One region of the Streptomyces sp. NPDC046977 genome, then DNA from elsewhere that is predicted to be linked to it. Evidence: riboswitches for the same ligand, from Rfam matches in the RefSeq annotation. Region 1 holds a riboswitch; each other region holds the start of a gene.
The links. A riboswitch is a leader RNA that binds a small molecule or an ion and turns the genes downstream of it on or off. The one in region 1 is predicted to bind cyclic di-AMP.
Positions count from the first base shown of each region.

Region 2: linked by a shared signal. The riboswitch ahead of ABZ883_RS03085 (M23 family metallopeptidase) and the one ahead of ABZ883_RS27145 (transglycosylase family protein) in region 1 are both predicted to bind cyclic di-AMP.
Region 3: linked by a shared signal. The riboswitch ahead of ABZ883_RS06180 (NlpC/P60 family protein) and the one ahead of ABZ883_RS27145 (transglycosylase family protein) in region 1 are both predicted to bind cyclic di-AMP.
Region 4: linked by a shared signal. The riboswitch ahead of ABZ883_RS35930 (C40 family peptidase) and the one ahead of ABZ883_RS27145 (transglycosylase family protein) in region 1 are both predicted to bind cyclic di-AMP.

Region 1 is NZ_JBEYWO010000020.1:60,272-65,410, reverse strand. Features, by position in the region: gene ABZ883_RS27155 (EAL domain-containing protein) at 1-755, opposite strand, end outside; gene ABZ883_RS27150 (SAM-dependent methyltransferase) at 752-1,567, opposite strand; gene ABZ883_RS27145 (transglycosylase family protein) at 1,772-2,908, opposite strand; cyclic di-AMP (ydaO/yuaA leader) riboswitch at 2,913-3,122, opposite strand; gene ABZ883_RS27140 (aldo/keto reductase) at 3,617-4,624, shown strand; gene ABZ883_RS27135 (GNAT family protein) at 4,661-5,139, opposite strand, start outside.
Region 2 is NZ_JBEYWO010000002.1:128,107-133,245, forward strand. Features, by position in the region: gene ABZ883_RS03065 (endonuclease/exonuclease/phosphatase family protein) at 1-760, shown strand, start outside; gene ABZ883_RS03070 (helix-turn-helix transcriptional regulator) at 821-1,708, opposite strand; gene ABZ883_RS03075 (hypothetical protein) at 1,834-2,451, opposite strand; gene ABZ883_RS03080 (hypothetical protein) at 2,487-2,657, opposite strand; cyclic di-AMP (ydaO/yuaA leader) riboswitch at 3,431-3,570, shown strand; gene ABZ883_RS03085 (M23 family metallopeptidase) at 3,582-4,886, shown strand; gene ABZ883_RS03090 (hypothetical protein) at 5,008-5,139, opposite strand, start outside.
Region 3 is NZ_JBEYWO010000003.1:241,085-246,223, forward strand. Features, by position in the region: gene ABZ883_RS06170 (M23 family metallopeptidase) at 1-568, shown strand, start outside; gene pcrA (DNA helicase PcrA) at 630-3,071, opposite strand; cyclic di-AMP (ydaO/yuaA leader) riboswitch at 3,323-3,486, shown strand; gene ABZ883_RS06180 (NlpC/P60 family protein) at 3,494-4,633, shown strand; gene ABZ883_RS06185 (hypothetical protein) at 4,660-5,013, opposite strand.
Region 4 is NZ_JBEYWO010000034.1:53,041-58,179, forward strand. Features, by position in the region: gene ABZ883_RS35905 (8-amino-7-oxononanoate synthase) at 1-856, shown strand, start outside; gene ABZ883_RS35910 (DUF397 domain-containing protein) at 859-1,110, opposite strand; gene ABZ883_RS35915 (helix-turn-helix transcriptional regulator) at 1,125-1,979, opposite strand; gene ABZ883_RS35920 (ATP-binding protein) at 2,256-2,693, shown strand; gene ABZ883_RS35925 (GNAT family N-acetyltransferase) at 2,718-3,359, opposite strand; gene ABZ883_RS35930 (C40 family peptidase) at 3,462-3,935, opposite strand; cyclic di-AMP (ydaO/yuaA leader) riboswitch at 3,940-4,099, opposite strand; gene ABZ883_RS35935 (hypothetical protein) at 4,484-4,789, opposite strand; gene ABZ883_RS35940 (ATP-dependent Clp protease proteolytic subunit) at 4,796-5,139, opposite strand, start outside.

The DNA.
Region 1 (5,139 bases):
ACCGTCAGGTTGGTCCACAGGGCGGTGCCGTCGGGGCGGTAGTACGCCTTCTCCACGCTGTAGCGGTCGCGTTCGCCCCGGTTGAGCTGGCGCTGCATCTCCCAGACCTCGGGGGCGTCCTCCGCGTGCACCCAGTCGTAGACGTTCCGGCTGAGGATGCGGCGTTCCAGGCCGCCGAACATGGCGGTCAGGGCGTCGTTGACGTCGAGGATGCGGCCCTCCATGTCGGCGATGCCGATGCCTATGGAGGCGCCCTGGAAGATGGCGCGGAAGCGCACCTCGCTCTCGTGCAGGGCCTGTTCGACGGCGGTGCGGGCGGCGAGCGCGGCCCGGGACAGGGCCTCCTGCTCCGTCCGGGTCCGTTCGCGCAGCGCGCCCGTGTAGCCGTAGGCGATCCAGTGCTGCAGCCGGGCGGAGCGGGTGCGGCCCTCGTCGGCGGGCAGGGCCGGGTCCAGCGGGGAGTACAGCAGCAGGTAGGCGTCCACGACGCCGAGGATGCGGGGCAGCGCCTCGGGGTCCGTGCAGTGGGCGGCCACCAGGGCCGAGCCGATCTCCGCGGCGGCGCGCGGGTCGAAGGGCCGGGCGTGCAGGGCCGCCTCCAGCCGCGCGGCGAGGGGGAGCAGGTACTCCTCGAACTCGCCGCGGGTCATGGAGGTGGCGGTGGCCGGGTAGATCGCCCGGCTCCAGATGATCGCGAAGCGCCGCAGGCCGTCGGCGGGCTCGGGCTCCGGGTCGGGTTCCGCGGCCACGGTCACGCCTTGCGGCCGACGCCCGCGAACCCGCTGAAGACCACCGGGTCGAGTTCGTCGTCGTCCGAGCCGTCCGGCCGCCACAGCGGCGGCGAGACCAGGCCGGGTTCGACGAGTTCGAAGCCGTCGAAGAACGCCTCCACCGCGGCCCGCGAGCGCATGATCAGCGGCGAACTGGCCTTGCGGTAGACGCTCTCCACCCGCTCGCCCTCCTCCGGCCGGCGCGGGCCGCCCTCCACGGAGGCGTGGGTGAGGACGAGCAGGCTGCCCGGTGCGAGCGCGTCGCGCAGTTCGGCGACGGCCTTGGCGGGGTCGTCGGCGTCCTCGACGAAGTGGAGGACGGCCACCAGCAGCAGCGCCACCGGGCGGTCGAGGTCCAGCAGCCGGCGGGTCTCCTCGCTGTCGAGGATGTCGCGCGGGGACCGCAGGTCGGCGGCGACGATCGCGGCGTTCTCGTGCCCGTCGAGCACGGCGCGGCTGTGGGCGACCGCGACGGGGTCGTGGTCGACGTAGACCACGCGGGCGGCCGGGTCCGCGGCCTGGGCGACCTCGTGGACGTTGCCGAAGGTGGGGATGCCGGAGCCGATGTCGAGGAACTGGGTGATGCCCTCGTCCACCGCGAAGCGCACGGCCCTGCGCATGAGGGCGCGGTTGGCCTGCATGATCTTGGGCAGGCCCGGGAAGGCCTCGATGGCCCGCCGCCCCGCCTCCCGGTCGACCTCGAAGTTGTGCGATCCGCCCAGGTAGTAGTCGTAGATGCGCGACACGCTCGGGACGGACAGGTCGATGCCTTGGGGGGCCCAGGCGGGACGCTCCATCAACGGCTCCAGCTCGTCGGGATCAGGGCACGGCTCCGTGGGGACGGCCGCGTGGCTCAGAGGCTACTGATCGTTCGATCGAGAGGAAACCAGAAATGGAAATATTCGATCCGTTTTCGGTCACTCGCCAACGGCACGTGCCCTGCCCCCGCGGTGCGGGGAACAGGGCACGTACTACCGCCGGATGACGGGCAGTCAGGTTGTTCAGACGCTGACGCCGTGCGCGCGCAGGTAGGCGAGCGGGTCGATGTCGGAGCCGAACGACGCGGTGGTGCGCACCTCGAAGTGCAGGTGCGGGCCGGTGACGTTGCCGGTGGCGCCCGACAGGCCCAGCTGCTGGCCCTCGGAGACGGTCTGGCCGGCCGAGACCGACAGCGAGGACATGTGGGCGTACTGCGAGTACTTGCCGTCGGCGTGCTTGATGACGACCTGGTTGCCGTACGAGCCGCCCCAGCCCGCGGAGACCACGGTGCCGGAGGCGATCGCCTTCACCTTGGTGCCGGTGGAGGCGATGAAGTCGACACCGGTGTGGTAGCCCTTCGACCACATGGAGCCGGCCTGGTGGTACGGGGTGCCCAGCGTGACGTGGTCCAGCGGGGCCGTGTAGCCGGAGGCGGACGAGGTGGAGGGCTTGGCCGGCGCGGGCGTGCTCGCGGGCTTGTCCGGGAGGGCGACCTTGACCTTGCCGCTCAGCGCCAGGACCTGGCCCGGGCGGATCAGGTTGGGGTCGCCACCGATGACGGACCGGTTGGCGGCGTAGAGCTCGTGCCAGCCGCCGGCCACGTCCTGGGCGTCCGCGATGGAGGAGAGGGTGTCTCCGCCGACGACCGTGTAGCTGCCGCCGGTGCCCGGCTTGGAGGAGGAGCCGGCGGGCTTGCCGGCCGTCGTGTCCTTCGCGGGGGTGGCGGGCTTGGGGGCGGTGGTGCCGGCGACGCTCTCGGGGGTGGCCGAGGTGTCGGCCATGTCCTTGGTCAGACCGGCCTTGGGACCGCACACCGGCCAGGCCTGCGGACCCTGGACGGCCAGGACCTTCTCGGCGACCGCGATCTGCTCGGCCTTGGTCGCGAGGTCCGCGCGGGCGGCGTACTTGGTGCCGCCGAAGCCGGCCCAGGTGCTCTGGGTGAACTGGAGGCCGCCGTAGAAACCGTTACCGGTGTTGATGGACCAGTTGTTCGTGCTCTCGCACTGGGCGACCTTGTCCCAGACGCTCACCGGAGCGGCATGGGCACCGGTGGCGCCGACAACCGGAAGGGCAATCGCGGCACTCGTGGTGCCGGCGAATGCGCCGATGCGGACGAAACGGTTGGTCCGCTGACGACGGTGCTTTCCCTTTGCGGGCATGGGGAATTCCTCTCCGACGCCTACGAGGTGAGCTGTCGGGTTCGGGCTGGAGATGCCCGGCCGCATGGAGGCATGCCAAACAAAGGCACGTCGCTGCGACTTCACCCCAAGCCGTCCCGTGACACGGAACGGCACTTACCTGGGTCCCCCGCTCCTGCCGTGCGGTCTTGTCATCCGGCTTACGAGTGGCGGCAGGATTAGGCGTTCCACTCGGAAGAATTCCCGCCGGCATCCGGCCTGCGGGACTTGGAAGCTAAACGACGCAATCGCGCCCCGGCAAGGTCCTGAATCACAGCAATTGCCGACCGGCAAGTCGATCAATGAATTCCGTGACGTTACGTGAGATGTGTCCGCTCTGTGTAGGCGAATTGATGACCCCGGGCGAACGGCCGCACACGAGTGGTGAATATGGGGGGCATAAATCGACGCTCGGTCGCCGCGAGGCGCCGCAGCGTGTTCGCCGCGTGACACCCATCACGCACCTATTGCCTACGCATGCACTGTGGATACATATGTCCGCTTACGACCCTCGATGCCGGATAAGACAGGACATGGGGCGTTCCAACCCGCCCTCCAGGAAGGCGCCATGGGGCCCGGAACCCGGGTGACAGCGCGGAACCCCCAGGGGTAGCCTCCCAATCCCGAACATTTTCTTACATCGACACCTCAGTGCACCGCCGTACCCACACCTCGACCGGGAGCCCCCGCGTGCCCTACCTCGCCGCCGAAGACCGCTACGCCTCCATGCAGTACCGCCGCACCGGCCGCAGCGGGGTCCTGCTCCCCGCCGTGTCCCTGGGCCTGTGGCACAACTTCGGCGACACCTCGCCGCTGGAGACCCAGCGCGCGGTGCTGCGCCGCGCCGTCGACCGCGGGGTCGTCCACCTCGACCTCGCCAACAACTACGGCCCGCCCGCCGGCTCGGCCGAGGCCAACTTCGGCACCCTCTTCGCCCAGGACCTGCGCCCGTACCGCGACGAGCTGTTCATCGCCAGCAAGGCCGGGTACGACATGTGGCCCGGCCCGTACGGCGAGTGGGGCAGCCGCAAGTACATGCTGGCCTCCCTGGACCAGTCCCTCGGCCGGATGGGCCTGGACTACGTCGACGTCTTCTACTCCCACCGCTTCGACCCGGACACGCCCCTGGAGGAGACCATGGGCGCCCTGGACACCGCGGTCCGCCAGGGCAAGGCACTGTACGCGGGCATCTCCAACTACCCCGCGGACGCCCACCGCCGGGCCACCGAGATCCTGCGCGGACTCGGTACCCCGCTGCTGATCCACCAGGCCGCGTACAGCATGCTGCAGCGCGGACCCGAGGCGGGCGTCCTCGACGCCGTCGGGGAGACCGAGACCGCTCTCATCGCCTACTCGCCGCTCGCCCAGGGCCAGCTGACCGACCGTTACCTCGACGGCGTCCCCGCGGACTCCCGGATGGCGCTCGGCCACTTCCTCAAGCGCGACGCCCTCACCGACGAGAAGCTGACCCTGCTCCACGCCCTCAACAAGCTCGCCGGCGAACGCGGCCAGACCCTCGCGCAGCTCGCCCTCACCTGGGTCCTGCGCGACCCGCGGGTGGTCTCCGTGCTCATCGGCGCGAGCAGCGTCGCGCAGCTCGACCAGAACCTCGCGGCCCTGGACGCGGAGCCCCTCACCGAGGCCGAACTCGCCGAGATCGACCGTCTGTCGGCCGAGGCGGGCGTCGAGATCCCGTAGTTCCCGCAGGCGTCGCCGCCCCGGGGGTCCCGCCCGTCAGGACCCCTGGAGGCGGCCCCGCAGAGCGTCGCGCACACCCGGCCACTCGTCCTGGAGGACGGAGTAGTAGGCGCTGTCGCGGACGGTGCCGTCGGTCGCGCGCACATGGGCGCGGCGGATGCCCTCGAAGCGTCCGCCGATGCGCTCGATCGCGGCACGCGAGCGGGCGTTGCGGGCATCGGTCTTCAAGGTGACGCGCAGCACGCCCCAGGTCTCGAAGGCGTGGGTGAGCAGCAGCAGCTTGGCCTCGGTGTTGCAGGGCGTGCGCTGGGCCGAGGCGGAGAGCCAGGTGCTGCCGATCTCGGCGACCGTGGGCGCCCCCGCCGGGCGCGGTGTGGTGCGGCCCGCGGGCCAGGCCGGGACGGCGGACCAGTAGTCGAGGTCCAGGAAGCGCGTCGAGCCGACCACGGCGCCGCGCGCGGTGTCGACCACGGCGAACGGGAGCGCGGCACCGGTGACCTGCTCCGCCAGCGCCT
Region 2 (5,139 bases), on a different contig from region 1:
CGTGAGCAAGTTCATCGACGCGATCGTCGCCGCCGGCGGCCCGCGCTACGACTGGCGCTCGGTCGACCCGACGAACGACACCGACGGCGGCGAGCCCGGCGGCAACATCCGCCAGGTCTTCCTGTTCAACCCCGACCGCGTGGTGTTCAAGGACCGTCCGGGCGGCGACGCCGGCACCGCGGTCGCGCCCGTCGCGACCAAGAAGGGCGTCCGGCTGTCGGTCTCGCCGGGGCGGATCGACCCGGCCGGCTCGGCGTGGGGCAGCAGCCGCAAGCCGCTGGTCGGCGAGTTCGAGTTCAACGACAAGCAGGTCATCGTCGTCGCGAACCACTTCAACTCCAAGGGCGGCGACGAGCCCCTGCACGCCAAGAACCAGCAGCCGAACCGTTCCTCCGAGGCGCAGCGCAAGCAGCAGGCCACCGAGGTCAACACCTTCGTGAAGTCGCTGCTGGACGTCGACAAGAACGCCCGCGTCGTGGTCCTCGGCGACCTCAACGACTACGAGTTCTCCGACGCCCTGTCCACGCTGACCTCGGGCGGGGTGCTGACCGACCTGCTCACCACCCTCCCCGCGGAGCAGCGCTACACCTACGTGTACGAGGGCAACTCCCAGTCCCTCGACCACATCCTGCTCAGCCCGGACCTGCGTCGCTACGACTACGACGTCGTGCACATCAACGCCGAGTTCGCCGACCAGGCCAGCGACCACGACCCGCAGATCGTCCGCATGCGCCTGAGCGGCGCCCAGGCCGACGACTGACGGTCGCGTCAGCACGCGGAAGGGGGGCGGTGCCGGCGGGCACCGCCCCCCTTCCGCGTGTCAGCGGTGGTCGCGCTCGTGGTGCGGGACGCCGTTCCTGAGCGCCTCGTCGCCCGTCCAGGTGGCCAGCAGCTGCAGCGCGGCCTCGGAGGACGAGCCGGGCTCGGCGGTGTGGATGCACATGGACTGGTCGGCGTCGGCGGGGAAGACCACGTTCTCGTAGGCGAGCGTCAGGTCTCCCACGACCGGGTGGTGGTAGTGCTGGACGCCGTGGGTCCGTTCCCGGACGCCCTGGTCGGCCCACCAGTCGCGGAACTCCGGGCTCTTTATGGTCAGTTCGCCGACCAGCTCGGTCAGGCCCGGGTCGTCGGGGTACCGCGCGGCCTGCGCGCGCAGGGCGCCCACGAGTTCGGCGGCGTAGGCCGCCCACTGCCGGTACAGGTCCCGCGCGGCCTCGTCGAGGAACAGGTAGCGCGCCAGGTTGCGGTCCCGGTGCGGGAGCGCGTCGAAGTCGGTGATCAAGGCGCGGGCCAGCCGGTTGGAGGCCAGTACGTCGCCGTGCCGGCCCAGCACGAGGGCCGGGGAACGGCCGTCCAGCAGATCGAGCACGCGGTGCACCTCGGGCCGGACCCGCTGCGGCCGGTGGGGCGGGCGGCGGCGGGCGGCCTGCCGCGGCCGCGCCAGCTCGAAGAGGCTGGCCCGTTCGTTCGCGTCCAGGCGCAGGGCACGGGCCACGGCGTCCAGCACCGCGTCGGAGACATTGTGCTGCCGGCCCTGCTCCAAACGGGTGTACGAGTCGGTGCTCACGCCCGCGAGCCGAGCCAGCTCCTCCCGCCGCAGCCCCGGCACCCTGCGCGCCGTGCCGCTGACCGCCACCCCCGCATCCTGAGGGCTCAGCCGCGCCCTGCGGGTCCGCAGGAACTCCCTGAGCTCGGCGTTGTGCTCCATGTCCTCCAGTATGGGCGGCCGGTCATGCACGCGCCCGGCCCCGCGTCCCGGCCCAGGTCGGGGGCGCGAGAGGGGTTTCGGAACGGGACCGGGCGGCGCATCCCGGGAGACGGGCCGGACGTGGGCTAGACGCCCTCCTCCAGATGGCGGAGGCGTTCCTGGAAGTGGTCGAGGCGGGCACGCAGGGCCGCGGCCTCCGCGGCGAGCTCCTGCCGCAACGGCGGGCCGTCGGCGGGGAGCGGGGCCTCACCGGTGACGTTGACGCCGGGGCCCGCGAGCCGGCCGAAGTCCGCCGGGTCCAGCACCCACAGGCCCGCCGCGCAGGCGCGGCAGGTGCCCTGGAGGGTGCGCCAGCCGGGCAGGCCCGTGCCGTCGCGCACGAAGACGCGTGCCGGACGCCCGCAGCGGCAGGCCGCCATGCGGACGGTGCGCACCCGCTGCCGGGCGTAGCGCATGCCGCGTTCGTACCGGGTGTACGCGCCCAGCACGCTGACCTGGAGGATCACCGCGTCACCGCAGTCCGTGGCGCAGGTGAGCGCCTGCGCCTCGGCGGCCGTGTGGAGGCAGTAGAAGCCGCAGTCGCAGCCCCGGGCGGGGCTGGCGTGCCGTCTCCCGTAGCCGCACCGGGCGTCGTCGAGCACGCCGTACACGATGCGCCCACCGAGGGAGACGCCCCGGAAGCCGACGCGCGTGCCGTCCGCGGAGAGCATGGGGAACGCCAGCTTCCAGCCGGTCGGCGGCACCGCCGGCCGCTCCTCCGGCAAGCGGCGCCCGTACCTCACCGGGCCGCGGCCTCGGCGCTCTCGGGCTCCTGCGCGGCCGTGACATCCGCCGACGAGGCGGTCCGGGCCGTCACCTCTGCCGCGACGTCGATCTCCTTCGCGACACCGGGCGGCTCGTCGCCGGTCTCCTCCGCGTAGCCCTTGGCCAGTGCTTTGCCCAGCTTCATGCCAGCCTCCAAGATCGGGCGAATCCGCCGTACTCGGGCATGATGACGCACCCGCGCGGCCGTCGCATAGGGGGCGTGGGGGCTCCCCGCCGCCCGGGACCGGGCTCCGGCCGCGCGCCTTCCTCCGAGGGGCGGCCGCGGGCCTCAGTGGTCACGTCATTGACGGCACATCAGCGTCCGATGGCCTCTTATGGCTCGTCACGACGGCCGCTATGCCCCGGTTCTGCCACTTTTCGATGCCACGTCAGCCCCACGCATACGCAGCCGTTGCGTGTCAAGAGTGACGAGGGTCACGGCGCCGTCGTGTGACCCGTGGGACGCCCGGGGAATTTCGGCGCCGGGTCCGCGACCCCCGTCGCCGCACGCCCCGCGCCTCCGTGGCGGGCGCCGCGCTCCGCGAGGGCCCGAACAGCGGCCGTCCGCCCCACCGCTTTCCGGCCTCACGGGTGGCGTGAAGTGCACCGCAGGCCAGGAAGGCGCTCCGGCGCGGACGGTGCTCCGCGACCTCTCGGCGCCTTCCGGGGGCGGGTGTTGGGTGGCCGGGACCCGGGGCTGATCCTCACTCCTCGTGAGCAGATCACTCCCTTCCGCATAACGACTGATGCACACTCACATATCTCGTTGGTCACGGCAGTCACAGCGGAATGTCCGCCTCTGACCGTTCCATCCCTATAGATTCCCGCTGTGAACTCGCCGAAGCGGCTTGGAATTGGGTGCCGCCTCTATTAACGTTCGATAACGCAGCGCGGTCACCCGTCGCCCGCCAGGGTGGCGCCGTGCGCTTGCCGAATCCCGTCCGCGGGAACCGGGGAACCACTTCCTGGGGTGAATCGGGGGGCTCGCACAGTCCTCGTAGGAGACCTTCCTGCTCCGAACCCGTCAGCTAACCCGGTAGGCGAGAAGGAAGGAAAGGAGTGCGCCCGCGTGGCGTCGAACGAGCCTGCCCTGATACCCGGACAACAGCACCAAACGACCGGGTACGCCAACCCCGAGTGGGACACCGCCGAGTGGAACATGGCCGCCGGCTGGAACCCCCCGGCCACCGAGCAGACTCCGCCGACGAAGAACGCGATAGACGGCTGGGACACCGCGGAGTGGAACTTCGCCGCCGGCTGGGTCGAGGAGGCACTCGCCGCCGCCCCTGAGCCCGCCGCCGAACCGGTCGAGCCGGTCGCCCCCTTCACGCCGGTCGCCCCCGTGCCCGAGCCGCGCAGCGCGGTCGAGGCCGCCGCCTTCCTCGACGAGGCGTACGGCGTCCGCGAGACCGGCCCCGCCCATGAGGCGGACACCCGGGACACGAACACCGCCCAGCCGCTCCCTCCGTTCGGCGAGCCGGAGCCGGCCACCGAGCCGTGGAACCCCACCGAGGAGTCGACCGCCCCCGTCCGCGGCCGGCACCGCGTGGCCAAGCAGCGCACCCTGGGCCGCGGTTCGGCGGTCTTCGGCGTCGCGGCCGTGGCCGTGCTCGGTGTCGGCGGTGTCGCGACCGCCGAGGGCAAGAACCCGCTCCCCGTCTCCCTCCCCAAGATGCCCGAGGTCTCCAAGGTGCCCGGGATCGGCGGCCTGCTCGAGAGCGAGCCCACGGCCAAGCCCGTGGCCCAGGCCCTGACCCCCGGCGCCGGCGAGGCGCTGCGCGCCCGCATCCTCGACCAGGCCCAGCAGCAGCGGAACGCCGCCGACCTCGCCGCGCGCACCGCCGCGCAGCAGGAGGCCGCCGCCAAGGCGGCCAAGGCCGCCGCCGCACAGCAGGTGCGCGTGGAGGCCGCGGCGAAGAAGAAGGCCGCAGAGGAAGCCGCGAAGAAGGCCGAGGCCGCGCGCCTGGCCGAACTCGCCAAGAGCTACACCCTGCCGCTGACCTCGTACACGCTCACCGCGAGCTTCGGGCAGTCCAGCTCCCTGTGGGCCAACACCCACACCGGCCAGGACTTCGCCGCCCCCACCGGTACCCCCGCCAAGGCCATCCACAGCGGCACCATCACCGAGGCCGGCTGGGCGGGTTCGTACGGCTACCGCATCATCCTGACCCTCGACGACGGCACCGAGCTCTGGTACTGCCACCTCTCCTCGATGCTGGTCACCTCGGGCAAGGTCTCCACCGGCGACACCATCGGCCGCGTCGGCGCGACCGGCAACGTCACCGGCCCGCACCTGCACATCGAGGTCCGCCCCGGCGGCGGCGACCCGATCGACCCGATGCCGTGGCTGCGCAGCATGGGCATGAACCCGTGACCCGATGAGCTGAGAAGAACGTCGTACGCACGGACCCCGGCGGCCTGGTGGCACCCCCGACACCAGGCCGCCGGTCCGTTGTCCGGTGGACGTACTGCGGCGGACGTACTCCGGCGGACTACTACGGCACGAGGAAGTTGTAGAGCTCCGAGACCCTCGGCGGCCCGCTCGGCTCCGGGAACCCGGACTCCTTGGCCGCGGGCATCATGATCAGCAGGTAGGCCTCCAGCGCCTCGGCGGAATTCCACACGTT
Region 3 (5,139 bases), on a different contig from region 1:
CGCCAAGACCCCCACGACCAAGCTCGACCAGCAGCTTGCCGGGGTGAACCGGGACGTCGACGACTTCGCCTCCCGTGCCAGCCGCACCCAGGAGCGCCTGGACATCAAGGAGCGCCAGGCGGCGGAGCGGAAGAAGAAGGCGGAGGAGGCGGCCCGCAAGGAGGCGCTGCGCCCGAAGTTCCTGCTCCCGGTGAGCGAGCACGGTCTGAGCGCCTACTTCGGTCAGGCGGGCGTCAACTGGATGTCGGTCCACACGGGCATCGACTTCCCGGTCAGTTACGGCACCCCCGTGATGGCCGCGACCGACGGCACTGTCCGCACGCAGTGGAACAGCGCTTACGGCAACATGGCCATAGTGACGGCGCCGGACGGCACGGAGACCTGGTACTGCCATCTGAGCAGCACCAAGATCCGCTGGGGCAGCGTCAAGGCCGGCGAGGTCATCGCCTACTCCGGCAATTCGGGCAACTCCACCGGCCCGCACCTGCACTTCGAAGTACGTCCCGCGGGCGGTTCGGCGATCGACCCGCTGCCGTGGCTGCTCAGGCACGGTCTCGACCCGCGCTGAGCCACCAGCGACGCGGCGGCCCGTGCGGCTCCCTCACCGGCCGCACGCGGCGCGCGTCCCGTCAGAGCTTCTCCACCGGCGCGTAGCGCAGCAGCAGCACCTTCGGCCGCTCGTCGCCGAAGTCGATGGTGGCCTTGGCCTTGTCACCGCTGCCGTCGACCGAGACGACCGTGCCCAGCCCGAACGTGTCGTGGTTGACCCGGTCCCCGACCGCCAGAGCGACGACCGGCCGGTCCTGGGTGCGCCGGGTGGCGAAGCCGGAGGGGCCGCTCCTGGACGAGGAGCGCGACAGCACCGAGGCCGCCGCCGACACCGAGGCGGACGGCGCCGGGGAGGATCCCGTGCGCCGCCACTCGATGAGCGGCTCGGGGATCTCCTCCAGGAAGCGGGAGGGCGGGTTGTACGACGGCTGGCCCCATGCGCTGCGCATGCTCGCCCGCGTGACGTACAGCCGCTGCCGCGCCCGGGTGATGCCGACGTAGGCGAGGCGGCGCTCCTCCTCCAGTTCCTTGGTCTGGCCGAGCGCGCGCATGTGCGGGAAGACCCCGTCCTCCATGCCGGTCAGGAAGACCACCGGGAACTCCAGGCCCTTGGCGGTGTGGAGGGTCATCAGCGTTATGACACCGCCGCCCTCCTCGTCGTCGGGGATCTGGTCGGAGTCGGCGACCAGCGCGACGCGTTCCAGGAACTCGGCGAGCGTGCCGGGCTCCTCCTCGGTGCGCTCCTGCTCGAACTCCAGGGCCACCGCCGCGAGTTCCTGGAGGTTCTCGACGCGGGTCTCGTCCTGCGGGTCGGTGGAGGCCTGGAGCTCGGCCAGGTAGCCCGTGCGCTCCAGCACCGCCTCCAGGACGGTGGCGGGTCCGGCGCCGGACTCCACGATCGTGCGCAGTTCCTCCAGCAGCTCGTTGAAGCGCTTGACGGCGTTGACCGAGCGGGCGGCCATGCCGAAGGCCTCGTCGACGCGGCGCAGCGCCGCGGGGAAGGAGATCCGCTCGCGCGAGGCGAGGGCGTCGATCATGGCCTCGGCGCGCTCGCCGATGCCGCGCTTGGGCACGTTGAGGATGCGGCGCAGCGGGACGGTGTCCTCGGGGTTGGCGAGCACCCGCAGGTAGGCCAGGACGTCCCGGACCTCCTTGCGCTCGTAGAAGCGGACTCCGCCGACGACCTTGTACGGCAGGCCGACGCGGATGAAGACCTCTTCGAAGACACGGGACTGCGCGTTGGTGCGGTAGAAGACCGCGACCTCGCCGGGACGGGCGTCGCCGGCGTCGGTGAGCCGGTCGATCTCGTCGGCGATGAACTGCGCCTCGTCGTGCTCCTGGTCGGCGACGTAGCCGGTGATGACCGGGCCCTGGCCGGCCTCCGTCCACAGGTTCTTCGGGCGGCGGGAGGCGTTGCGCTCGATGACGGCGTTGGCGGCGGACAGGATGTTCTGGGTGGAGCGGTAGTTCTGCTCCAGCAGGATCGTGCGCGCCTGCGGGTAGTCCTCCTCGAACTGGAGGATGTTGCGGATGGTGGCGCCGCGGAAGGCGTAGATGCTCTGGTCGGCGTCACCGACCACGCACAGCTCCGCCGGCCCTTCGCCGCCCTCCTGCGCGTCTCCGCTCGCCGTTCCCACCAGTTCGCGCACCAGCGTGTACTGGGCGTGGTTGGTGTCCTGGTACTCGTCGACCAGGACGTGCCGGAAGCGGCGCCGGTAGTGCTCGGCGACGTCGGGGAAGGCCTGGAGCAGGTTGACCGTGGTCATGATGATGTCGTCGAAGTCGAGGGCGTTGGCCTCGCGCAGCCGCGACTGGTAGATCGCGTAGGCCTCGGCGAGCTTCTTCTCGAAGGGGTTCTCGGCCTGGCCGGCGAAGGTCTCCTCGTCGATGAGCTCGTTCTTGAGGTTGGAGACCTTGGCGCTGAAGGACTTCGGCGGGAACTGCTTGGGGTCCAGGTCGAGGTCGCGGCAGACCAGGGCCATCAGGCGCTTGGAGTCGGCCGCGTCGTAGATGGAGAAGCTGGAGGTGAAGCCGAGCTTCTTGGACTCCCGGCGCAGGATGCGGACGCAGGCACTGTGGAAGGTGGAGACCCACATCACGTTGGCGCGCGGGCCGACGAGTTGCTCGACGCGCTCCTTCATCTCGCCGGCGGCCTTGTTGGTGAAGGTGATCGCCAGGATCTGGCCGGGGTGCACCTGGCGGGCGCCCAGCAGGTGGGCGATGCGGTGGGTGAGCACCCGGGTCTTGCCGGAGCCGGCGCCCGCGACGATGAGCAGGGGGGAGCCGGTGTGCTCGACGGCGGCGCGCTGCTGCTCGTTGAGCCCTTCCAGCAGGGCGGCGGGGTCGACGGCGGGGCGCGGCGCGCCGTCCCGGTAGTACGCGTCGCGGTCGGCGGGCGCGTCGAACCGTCCCTCGAAGAGGTCGTGCGGAACCGCCTCGGCCTCCTCCTCGGGGGGCGGCGGCGGGTGCTCCTCCCTCGGTTCGAAGCCGGCCAGGAAGCTGTCGTCAAAGAGGCTGCTCATCGCCTCCCGAGTCTAGGCGGTGGGACCGACAGCGGTGCGCCGCTTCCGGGTGCCGGTCGCCCGCGGGACACACGCCGCGGTGCCGCCGGACCCCCTCCCGGCCCGTCCGGGGAGCCGGACAACGGCCCGGCTGCGTAAAGGTCACGAAATGATTGCGGACAATTCGAACACCAGCCTTCCCAGGAGCCACCCCAGTTGACTACCGTGCCCCCTCAGGCGGTCCGCACCGAACGGCGGCGACCGAGCCGTCACGGCCGCCTCCGCTGAGTCCGGCAACCGCCGGAGCCGGGGACCCACCACTTTGGGGTGAATCGGTCCGTACGGGCACACCGCACACGTGCCCGGACGACCGTAGGGCGGCCTTCCGAAGCCCGAACCCGACAGCTAACCCGGTAGGCGGTCCACGGAAGGAGCCGTCCGCCTTGGCGACGCACCGCAAGCCGCGCCCCCGCATGCTCACCGTCCCCGGCCCGCGCACGGCCGTGGGGCTGACGACCGCCGCACTGGCGACCGTCACCCTCTTCGGAGAAAGCGCCAGCGCGGCGCCCGCCTCCCCCGACAAGCCGTCCATCACCGAGGTCAAGGCCAAGGTCGACGCCCTCTACCACCAGGCCGAGGCGGCCACCGAGCGCTACAACGGCGCCAAGGAGCAGACCGAGAAGCAGCGCACGCACGCGGACGAACTGCTCGACCAGGTCGCCCGCAGGACGCAGACGCTCAACGACGCCCGCCGCACGATCGGCGAGTACGCCTCGGCGCAGTACCGCGGCGGCGGCCTGGACAGCACGACAACCTTCCTGCTCACCTCCGACCCGCAGCAGTTCCTGGACCAGGCGCACTTGATGAACCGCCTGTCCGACCGCCAGGAACACGCGATGGAGGACTTCCGCACGCAGCAGGCGGCGACCACGCAGAAGCGCACGGAGGCCGTCCAGAGTCTGGCGAAGCTCACCGAGGCGCAGACGCGGCTGGCCGCGGAGAAGAGGACGGTCAAGCAGAAGCTCGCCGCCGCGCAGCAGCTGCTCAACACCCTGACCGCCCAGGAGAAGGCGCGGCTGGCCGCCCTGGAGAAGAAGAAGGAGGAGGAGGCCGCGGCCGCGGCCAAGGCCATCGCCGCGAAGGAGAAGGCGGCACAGGAGGCGGCCGGGACGGCCTCGGGCACCTCGTCCGCCGGGGGCGGCACCTCGTCCTCGACGGCCTCGGGCAGCTACGCCGCCAAGGCCGAGAAGGCGATCGCCTTCGCCCACGCCCAGCTCGGCAAGCCGTACGTGTACGGCGCCACAGGCCCCAACTCCTTCGACTGCTCGGGCCTGACCCAGGGTGCCTGGGCCGCCGCGGGCGTCTCCATCCCCCGCACCACCTACGACCAGGTCGACTTCGGCACCCGCGTCACCGCGGACCAGCTCCAACCCGGCGACCTGGTCTTCTTCTACTCGGACGTGACCCACGTCGGCCTCTACATCGGCGGCGGCGAAATGATCCACGCGCCTCACACGGGCACTGTGGTGAAGGTCGCCCCCATCACCGAGATGCCGATCTACGGCTACGCCCGGATGGCCTGAGTCCCCCCGCCTCCCCGCAAAGGGGCTCAGGTCCAGAGCACCGCGATGAAGATGTTGGCGGTGGTCAGCGCACCCACGGTGCCGAAGGCCGCCGCCGACACCTTCTCGTCGTCGCGCCTGACGTAGACCAGGCCGAGGACGACCACCAGTACGGCCGGCTTCAGGCCGATCTTGACGTTGTTCACCGGCTGGTCGTCGGCCTGGTTCAGGCCGACCAGCAGGGCGCCGGTCACCAGCATGGTGAGTGCCCCGTGCAGCATGCCCGGCACGAAGCGCGCCTCGCCGCGGCCCATGGCCTTCATCTGGGTGAGGAAGCCGCCGAGCAGGGCGGCGATGCCGATGATGTGCAGGCCGACGACGAGGCCGATGGTTGCTTCCATGGCTCAGGACCCTAGCCAGGCCCGTATCAGCACCCGGCACCGAGGTGGGTCCCTTCCGGCACATCGGTCACGGCTGGACCGCAAGCGACCAGGTCACCCGTCGAACAGCGGTCATCGGCCGACAGG
Region 4 (5,139 bases), on a different contig from region 1:
GGCCTCGGGGTACGCGGCCAACCTCGCCGCGGTCACCGCGCTGACCAGTGAGCCGGGCACCCTGATCGTCTCCGACGCGGGCAACCACGCCTCACTCATCGACGGCTGCCGGCTCTCCCGGGCCACCACCGAGGTCGTCCCCCACGCCGACCCCGCCGCCGTGCGCAAGGCGCTGTCCGGGCACGACGGGCCCGCCGTGACCGTCACCGACTCCGTCTTCTCTGTCGACGGCGACGCGGCCCCGCTCGGCGAACTGGCCGCGGCCTGCGCGGAGGCGGGAGCGGCCCTGCTGGTCGACGACGCGCACGGGCTCGGCGTCCTCGGTGACGGCGGGCGGGGGGCGGCGGCGGCCGCCGGGCTCGCCGGGGCGCCGGGGCTGGTGTGCACGGCCACCTTGTCCAAGTCGCTGGGCAGTCAGGGCGGCGTGGTGCTCGGCCCGGCCCGGGTCATCGGGCATCTGGTCAACGCGGCGCGGACGTTCATCTTCGACACCGGTCTGGCGCCGGCGGCCACGGGTGCCGCGCTGGGGGCGCTGCGGCTGCTGCGCCGGGAGCCGGACCGCGCCGCGCGGGCGCGTGAGGTGGCCCGGGAACTGCACAAGAGGCTTGCCGCCGCGGGCCTGGAGGCCACCGCGCCGGACGCGTGCGTGGTGTCGGTGCGGGCGCCCTCGCCGGAGGCGGCCGTCCAGTGGGCCGCGGACTGCCGGGAGGCGGGGCTCGCCGTGGGGTGCTTCCGGCCCCCGTCGGTGCCGGACGGGATCTCCCGTCTGCGGCTGACCGCGCGCGCCGACCTGACGGACCGGGAGATCGGCGACGCCGTCGGGACGATCGTCCGTACGGCGCCGCCACGCCGCTGAGCTCAGGGGCGCCCGGTCAGGGTTCCCGTGCGCACGGCGTCCAGGAACGCGTTCCACTCGGTGGGGGTGAAGAGCAGGGCCGGGCCGCGCACATCCTTGGAGTCGCGTACGGCGAGCTGTCCCGAGAGCGGCCCCGAGGGGACGAGGGCCGTCTCGACGCAGTTGTTCGCCGCCGTGCTGTAGCTGCTGCGTCGCCAATTCATTCCGAACAGGGACGCACTGGAGGAAACGTACTGAGGCAGTGCGCTGGACATGGGGGTGTGCCTCCTTACGCGCCTTTGCCGATGCCGCTGATGAAGGTCAGCGACTGTTCGCTCGACAGGGCGTGGGAGCGCAGTCGGTTGAAAGCGGCACCGTACGCCCTGATGTCCTCTTCCTGATCCAGATAGAGACTACTCGTCAACTGGTCGAGAACGACAACATCCAGATCAGCAATGCGCGGAAACGAGAAGATGACGAAAGGCCCCGTGACGCCGATATGACCACCGGCCGAGAAAGGCAGCACCTGCAGATGCACATGGGGCAGGGAACCGAGCTCCACAAGATGGCTCAATTGCGCCGCCATCACCTCCGGTCCCCCCACCCGGCGCCGCAGCACCGCCTCGTCGAGCACCGCCCACAGCTCCAGTGGCGGTGAGGCGCGCAGCACCGCCTGCCGCGCGATGCGCACGTCCACCAGCGTCGCGATCTGCCGCGGGCCCAGGTGGGGCAGCACCGAACGGGTCAGCTCGCGGGCGTAGTCGGGGGTCTGCAGCAGTCCCGGCACCACGGTGGTCTCCAGCGTGCGGGCGCGGCAGGCGTCGGTCTCCAGGGAGATGAAGTCCCGGTAGGTGTCCGGGAGTTCCTCGCGGTACTCGTGCCACCAGCCGCGCCGGGCGCCTTCGCCCCCGGCCAGCGCCGCCAGCATGTCGCGCAGCCGCTGGTCGCGGACGTCGTACGCGTCCAGCAGTGCGGTCACGTCCTCCGGTCGCACACCGCTGCGGCCGGTCTCGATGCGGCTCACCTTGGACTGGTGCCAGCCCACGCGGAGGGCGACCTCTCCGCTCGTCAGGCCGGCCGTGTCCCTGAGACGGCGCAATTCGGAGCCGATCTTGCGGCGGCGGACCGCCGGCACCTGCTGCATGACTGTGTACCTCCTGGTTCCCGGCATGCTCCGCCGGTCCCCGGGCGAAGTCTGCCGCGCAAATACGTTCTCTCGTAGCAGAGTTCACCGCTTTGGGCGACAGATATATGCATATAGCTGTGGTGGCACCGGTTTGACGGCACGATAGGTGGCACTCTGGCGCGTGGAAGCCGGTGGGCACCGTATGGGAAGTACGGGCTCCCGGCGGCCCGGGCGTGCGGCCCGGACAGGCGCGTGCCGGAGTCCCGGTCACGGCGGGAAAGGGACAGCGTCGCCATGGCAGACCATCAGGAAGTATCCGTCACCCTGCCGAGCGACCCTGCCTCGGTACCCGCGGCCCGTCGATACGTGTGCGACCTGCTGGTGGAGTGGGGGATGACGGAGGACTCGTCGCCCGCCGACGCCGTCCGGCTCATCGTCTCCGAACTCGCGACCAACGCCGTCCTGCACACCCTCGGCCAGTCGCCTACCTTCACCCTCGACATCCGGCTCGACCGCGACGAGCAGTTGCGGATCGGGGTCACCGACAGCCATCCGCGCTGGCCCCAGCGGCTGCCGGCCGCCGTCCAGCAGGACAACGGCCGCGGCATGGTGATCATCCGGCATCTCACCGCCGAGGCCGGGGGCCGGCTCCATGTCACCCCCACCGTCGAGGGCGGCAAGACCGTCTGGATCACCCTGCCGTGGGTGGCGGCGCCCGCCCCCGTGGAGTGAACGCGCGACGGGGCCGCCCGCCGGTCAGCCGTGGCCGGGTACGAGCAGCACCTCCGCGCCGACGGGGGTGAAGCCGGCCGCCAGCAGCGCCCGTACGCTCGCCGCGTTGCCCGGCGCGATCTGGGCCCACAGCGTCCCGCCGTCCGGGACCAGCCGGCGCGCCTCCAGGGCCAGGCGGCGGCCGAGACCGGTGCCGCGCGCCGCGGGCTCGACCTCGACGGCCATCTCCCAGCGACCGGCCACCCCGCGCCCGATGAGGACGGTGCCGCCGGGCACCGTCCAGACCCGCACCTCGTCCCGGTGCGACAGCGCCCGCGCGGCACGGGGGTGCTCGCGGGCGGCCGTCTCCCGCAGCGCGAGCGGGGGGCCGGGCGGCGGACCGGGCAGGGCGGTGGCCGTCGCCAGCAGGTCGATGTTGTTCACCCGGCGCCCCAGCAGCCCGCACAGCGCCGTCAGGAACGGCGGGTTGAGCGGCGCCGACAGGTCACCGGGCGGCAGCAGCGACCGGATCCGAGCGGGGTCGGTGTCGGCGAAGACCACGCTGTGCGCCGTGAAGGCGATGACGCCCGCGTCGCGTGCCGAGGGCTGGGGCACGATCGTCACCGACCCGTCGGCGGGCGGGAAGACGCCCCGGGCGGCGTCGGCGAGCAGGCGCGGCAACGTCATGGGCGCAACGCTACGACCTGTCGTCACCTTCCCCCCACCCAGCGGTGGCCGAGGGAGCCGCGGGACCCCTGGGCGGGCGCGCCCGGGCCCCGCGGCGGGCGGTCACCTCACACGGCCGTACCAGACGCTGCGGGTCCAGATCTTCTCCAGGCGCACACGGCCGCCCGGCTTGGGGGAGTGCCAGATTCTCCCGTGGCCCGCGTATATCCCGACGTGGTAGATGCTGCTCCCGTAGTGGAAGAACACCAGGTCCCCGCGGGTGCGGTCGGAACTGTGCAGGTGCCGTGTGCTGTTGTACTGCGCCGCGGCGGTGCGGGGCAGTTTCCTGCCCACCTTCTTGAACGAGTAGAGCGTCAGGCCCGAGCAGTCGAAGCTGCGCGGGCCGGTGGCACCGTACCGGTACGGAGCGCCCTTCTTCGAGGCCGCGACCTTCAGTGCCTCCGCCCGGATCGTGGCGGCGTCGGCGTGCTGGGCCATGTCCGGCAGGACCGCGGGACCGGCGACGGCGGCCGCCGTGAGGGCGGAGACCGCCCCGAACCGGGTGAGAACCGCGGACATGGCTGATGGCGCGATCATGCGCAAACCCTTCGTCGTCCGCCTGCGAAGGATGACCTGTCGGGTTCGGGCAGGCGAAGATGCCCGGCCGCTGACGCGGCTTCACCCCAAGGAATCGGCCCGTGGGCCGGTCCCGTCGTACTCGGGTCCTCCGCTCCTGCCGTTGCGTTCGGTGTCGACCTGGCGTCCGCGACGGCGGCAGGACTCGGCGTCCGCGCGGACCGCCCCGCCGGATGACGGGGGCTTGTCGTCGAAGGGATGGTCACTCACAGAACCGGTCAGGACATAACTCATCCGGTCGAATGTGAGTCTCTTCACGACTCACCTATTCGGGTGGACTCCGGGCTCGGAAGCCTCACCTGACGACTCGAAACCAGTCGAACACCTGCGATGGAGCGGCAAATTCCGGATGTGTGCGGCCGAGGCGCGCAAGTCGGGACCGATCGTGTGTCGACGCCACGTACAACGATCGGGCGAGTCCATTCGGTGTGAGTTCGTGTCGCGCCGGCGGCGGGGCCCGACGGGCCGCGCAAGAGGCGGATCTGAGCGCCACTCAAGGTGACGGGCCATCAGTCACGCTGCGAGGGAGGCAGGGTGACCAGGCGCGTTCTGCGCTCCCCGTCGAGCACGCGCAGGGCGCGCCCGATCGTCGTGGTGTGCAGCTCGTGCTCCCCCCGCAGATGCATCGTGGTCAGCGCGTCGCGCAGTTCCGCCGCGCGCCCCGCCAGGGCCTGGGCGGCCCGCAGCGCGCCATAGGTGTCCCTGACGCGGGCGGGATTGATCCTCCCCAGCAGATCCACGACCTCCAGATAGGTGTCGATGAGCTCACCCTCGGCACGGGTGAGCGCGGGCAGCGGCGGCAGTTCGGGCACCACGGCCGGTCACCGCACGGCGCGCGGGCCGGTCCCGCCGTCGCCCTTGCGGCTGACGGTGAGCCGGTCCACCAGTCCGTACGCGAGCGCGGACGGGGCGTCGAAGACGGTGTCGCGCTCGATGTCGGCCCGGATCCGCTCCGGGTCCCGGCCGGTGTGCCGTACCAGCAGTTCCTCCAACTGGTCGCGGCTGCGCAGCAGTTCCCTGGCCTGGATCTCGAGGTCGGCGGTGGTGCCCTGGACGACCTCCGCGAAGGAGGGCTGATGGATCAGTACACGTGAACGGGGAGTCGCCAGCCGCTTGCCCGGCGTCCCGGCCGCCAGCAGCACGGCCGCGGCCGAAGCGGCCTGGC